Regions from separate parts of the Proteus terrae subsp. cibarius genome, predicted to be linked through region 2. Evidence: predicted binding sites of a transcription regulator. Region 2 holds the regulator's gene; the other holds the start of a gene.
What was found. The regulator CRP, encoded in region 2, controls carbon source genes, mostly activating them, when cyclic AMP is high. The targets are predictions, from matches to a motif close to ATGTGANNNNNNTCACAT.
Positions count from the first base shown of each region.

Region 1: GTH25_RS11930 (NupC/NupG family nucleoside CNT transporter) is a predicted target of CRP. The motif match lies at 1,352-1,369, and genes of this name have one in related genera.

Region 1 covers NZ_CP047349.1:2,544,484-2,546,957, reverse strand. Annotated here, with positions in the region: gene ligA (NAD-dependent DNA ligase LigA) at 1-1,201, shown strand, start outside; gene GTH25_RS11930 (NupC/NupG family nucleoside CNT transporter) at 1,430-2,474, shown strand, end outside.
Region 2 covers NZ_CP047349.1:3,624,433-3,626,906, forward strand. Annotated here, with positions in the region: gene GTH25_RS16605 (phosphoribulokinase) at 1-357, shown strand, start outside; gene GTH25_RS16610 (OsmC family protein) at 447-854, opposite strand; gene crp (cAMP-activated global transcriptional regulator CRP) at 1,168-1,800, shown strand; gene argD (bifunctional acetylornithine/succinyldiaminopimelate transaminase) at 1,896-2,474, opposite strand, start outside.

The DNA.
Region 1 (2,474 bases), 1.1 Mb from region 2:
AATTCGCCCTAATTTAGGTTTTGATATTGATGGTGTTGTTATCAAAGTTGATGATATTGCACTGCAAGAAGAACTGGGTTTTGTATCAAGAGCACCACGTTGGGCTATTGCTTATAAATTCCAAGCTCAAGAGCAAATGACGATTATCAAAGATGTTGAATTCCAAGTAGGGCGTACTGGTGCAATTACACCTGTCGCACGTTTAGAGCCTGTTCAAGTAGCGGGTGTGGTTGTGAGTAACGCAACGTTACACAATGCTGATGAAATTGAACGCTTAGGGATACGCATTGGCGATACCGTGGTTATTCGCCGAGCTGGTGATGTTATTCCTCAGGTTGTCAGTGTGATTGAAGAAAAACGTCCTGATGATGCTCAAGAAATTATCTTTCCGACACATTGTCCTATTTGTGATTCTGATGTTGAGCGCATTGAAGGTGAAGCTGTTGCACGTTGTACTGGTGGTTTAATTTGTGGCGCGCAACGTAAAGAAGCACTTAAACATTTTGTTTCACGTCGAGCCATGGATGTGGATGGAATGGGTGATAAAATTATCGACCAACTGGTTGAGAAGGAATATGTCAAAACACCTGCTGATCTCTTCCGTTTAGATGAAAAAATCCTGTCTGGTTTAGAGCGAATGGGTGAAAAATCAGCTAAAAAATTGATCACGGCTTTAGATAAGGCTAAATCAACGACATTTGCACGTTTTATTTATGCACTGGGTATTCGAGAAGTTGGTGAAGCAACAGCAAGTGGATTAACAACACATTTCTCAACACTTGATGCATTACGAAATGCAGATGTTGAAGCACTAAAATCCGTTCCTGATGTGGGCGATGTTGTGGCTAAACATGTCGTTAATTTCTTCCAAGAAGAACACAATAGAACGGTTATTGAACAATTGATCAATGATGCCGGTATTACATGGCAAGCGCCTGTTATTGTGGCTCATGAAGCAGGTGATAATCCATTTGCGGGCAAAACTGTTGTGTTAACTGGATCACTTTCACAATTAACGCGTGATGAAGCAAAAGACAGATTAGCTGCATTAGGCGCAAAAGTGAGCGGAAGTGTTTCTAAAAAAACAGATATGGTAATTGCAGGTGAAGCTGCTGGCTCTAAGTTAGTGAAAGCTAACGAATTGGGGATAGCCATTATCGATGAAGATGAAATGATACGACTACTTGATCAATCGAAATAATCATTCTACTATTTAATAAATGCTACTGGGAAAACCTTCTCAGTGGCATTTTTACTTAAGCTAAATTTACATTTAATGTTTCTTAAGTAACTTTCAAAGTGTGATCAACCTATCTTATTTAATAAATAGTGTGTATGCGGTTTCATGAGATTGTGACAATAGTCACATCCTAATGTTACGCGTTACATAAAATGCTCTACAAGATTTATTTTTATTTTTGGAGCATGCATGTCCTCTATCATTCACTTCGTTTTAGCACTCGCCGTTATTGGCGCATTAGCATTCGTTGCGAGTAACAATCGCAAAGGGATCCGTTTGCGTTATATCGTGCAGTTATTAGTTATTGAAATCGCATTAGCATGGTTCTTCCTCAACTCTGATGTTGGTGAAGGCTTTGTTCGTGGCTTCGCTGGATTATTTGATCACTTATTAGGTTATGCCGCACAAGGTACTGAATTCGTATTCGGTGGCATGATGAAAGGTGGTTTAGCATTCTTCTTCCTGAATGTCTTATGTCCAATTATCTTTATTTCTGCATTAATTGGTATTCTTCAACATATCAAAGTATTACCTTTCGTGATCCGCATTATCGGTACTGTGCTTTCTAAAGTGAACGGTATGGGGAAACTGGAATCATTCAACGCAGTGAGCTCACTAGTTCTTGGTCAATCAGAGAACTTTATTGCTTATAAAGATGTATTAAGCAAAATGTCTCAGCGTCGTATGTACACCATGGCTGCAACAGCAATGTCGACAGTATCAATGTCGATTGTTGGTGCATACATGACAATGTTAGATCCAAAATACGTTGTTGCTGCTCTAGTACTGAATATGTTCAGTACCTTTATCGTCCTTTCTGTGATTAACCCATACTCTGTTGAAAATGAAGAAGAGATCCAAATGGGTAATCTACATGAAGGTCAAAGCTTCTTTGAAATGTTAGGTGAATACATCTTAGCAGGTTTCAAAGTTGCATTAATCGTTGCTGCAATGCTGATTGGTTTCATTGCATTAATCGCTGCTGTGAATGCGATTTTCAGCATGATTTTCGGTATTAGCTTCCAAGATTGCTTAGGTTACGTTTTCTATCCATTAGCATGGGTAATTGGTGTACCAGAGCAAGATGCATTACGTGTTGGTAGTGTGATGGCAACTAAATTAGTATCTAATGAATTTGTTGCAATGGGTAGTTTACAAGATATCGCTGCTGAAATTTCACCGCGCTCTGTAGGTATCTTATCTGTATTCTTAGTTTCATTTGCTAACTTCTCTT
Region 2 (2,474 bases):
AGGGGACACTCACAAGAAGCGGTAAGAGATTCAGTTGTACGCTCTATGGACGATTATATTAGCTACATTATTCCTCAATTCTCACGCACCCACATTAACTTCCAACGCGTTCCGACCGTTGATACTTCAAACCCTTTTTCTGCCAAAGCAATCCCCACTCTTGATGAAAGTTTTATTGTTATTCGTTTTCGTGGCTTAACTGATATTGATTTTCCCTATTTACTTGCGATGTTACATGGCTCGTTTATGTCAACAATAAACACTATTGTTGTACCGGGCGGGAAATTAGGATTAGCGATGGAATTAATTATGGCACCATTAGTCAAAAAATTATTAAATGGCGAAAAGATAAGTTAACCAAAATAAAATTTGTCTCTATAAAAATAATATCCCTTAATTAATGGGATATTATTTTTCAAATTAAACTTTATTTTAAAATATCAAAATTAGTCAACATCTTTTATTTCAAATGAATGCGTAATATTGGCTGCTTTTCCTAACATTAAAGAAACAGAACAATATTTTTCTGCGGATAATTGAACTGCTCGTTCTACGATTTTATCCGTTAATTCTTTACCTGAAACAATAAAATGTAAATTGATATCAGTAAATAAACGAGGGGCTTCTTCGCGTCGCTCTGATGTTAATTTCACTTCACAATCAGTCACTTGGTGACGACCTTTACGTAAAATGCTTACGACATCAATAGCGCTACATCCACCCGCAGCAATTAATACCATTTCCATTGGGCTTGGGGCTTTATCACCCGAATTCCCATCCATCATAATCTGATGGCCTGATGAAGATTCGCCGACAAAAGATAAATCTTCAACCCACTTAACTCGCGCTTCCATTTATTTTCCCCCTAAAGATGACAGAAACTAAAAGAGTACATTCTCATAATTCAACTAGCAATTAGCAAATAGGTTTATTATGCTGACTGCGTAAAACGAGACTTAATGCACTAATTGTGTTAAAAACAATATCTGCTTGATGATAGTGGTTAAGATCAATGCATTATTTTCTCATTTATTATAATCTACTCCATATTAACTGACCGTGTTCTCAGGAAGTTAATAGGTAAAGATAGGATTTTTAAGCACGCTGTCTCAAAAGGGAACCTATCCGTTTTGAAAGGCTGCATTTAACGTACAGAGGATAACGCGAATGGTTCTCGGCAAGCCGCAAACAGACCCGACTCTTGAATGGTTTTTGTCACACTGCCATATTCACAAATATCCATCCAAGAGCACGCTGATCCACCAAGGTGAGAAAGCGGAAACACTTTATTATATTGTTAAAGGTTCCGTGGCTGTTCTTATTAAAGATGAAGAAGGAAAAGAAATGATCCTCTCCTACCTAAACCAGGGGGATTTCATCGGTGAACTTGGATTATTTGAAGAAGATCAAGAACGTAGTGCATGGGTTCGAGCAAAAACAGCCTGTGAAGTAGCAGAAATTTCCTATAAAAAATTCCGCCAATTAATTCAGGTTAACCCTGATATTCTGATGCGCCTTTCTGCTCAAATGGCGAACAGATTACAAACAACATCAGAAAAAGTAGGTAACCTTGCTTTCCTTGATGTAACAGGCCGTATTGCACAAACCTTATTAAACTTAGCAAAACAACCCGATGCAATGACACATCCTGATGGCATGCAAATTAAAATTACACGTCAGGAAATTGGTCAAATCGTTGGTTGTTCACGCGAAACTGTAGGCCGTATTCTGAAAATGCTGGAAGATCAAAACTTGATCTCCGCACACGGTAAAACTATCGTCGTTTACGGGACTCGCTAAGTTTTCCCGCTCGAAACAAACAATAGCCCATAACAGGGCTATTGATATACTTTTTGTGAAAACCCCATCCTCGCTGATGGGGTTTTCAGTTGATACTATCCTTTTACAAATTCTGCAATAGCCGCTTTCAATGCCACCATTCCTTCTTGCAGTTCTTCTTGAGTAATAATTAACGACGGTGTAAAACGCATCACATCAGCCCCTGCATTTAACATCATTAAGCCATGTTTAGTAGCAAGACCGAGTAATTCTTTGGCTTTACCTTCATATTGTGGCGCTAATTGCGCTCCTATCAACAAACCTTGTCCACGGATTTGCGAAAAGACATGGTACGTTTGATTGATTGCCGCCAGTTCATCCACAATCCATTGATAGCGCTTTTCTACCCCCTCAAGTACCTCAGGTGTATTAATTAAATCAAATGCGACATTGCCCACTGCACAAGCTAATGGATTGCCACCATAGGTTGTACCATGCGTTCCAACCCCCATTGCGGAAGCTATCTCATATGTTGTTAACATCGCACTAAGTGGAAAACCGCTTCCCAGCGCTTTTGCGGTTGTAATAATGTCTGGTGTCACATCATAGTTCATATAGGCAAACAGTTTACCTGTACGCCCCATACCTGTTTGTACTTCATCAAGAACAAGTAGAGCTTGATGCTTATCACACAG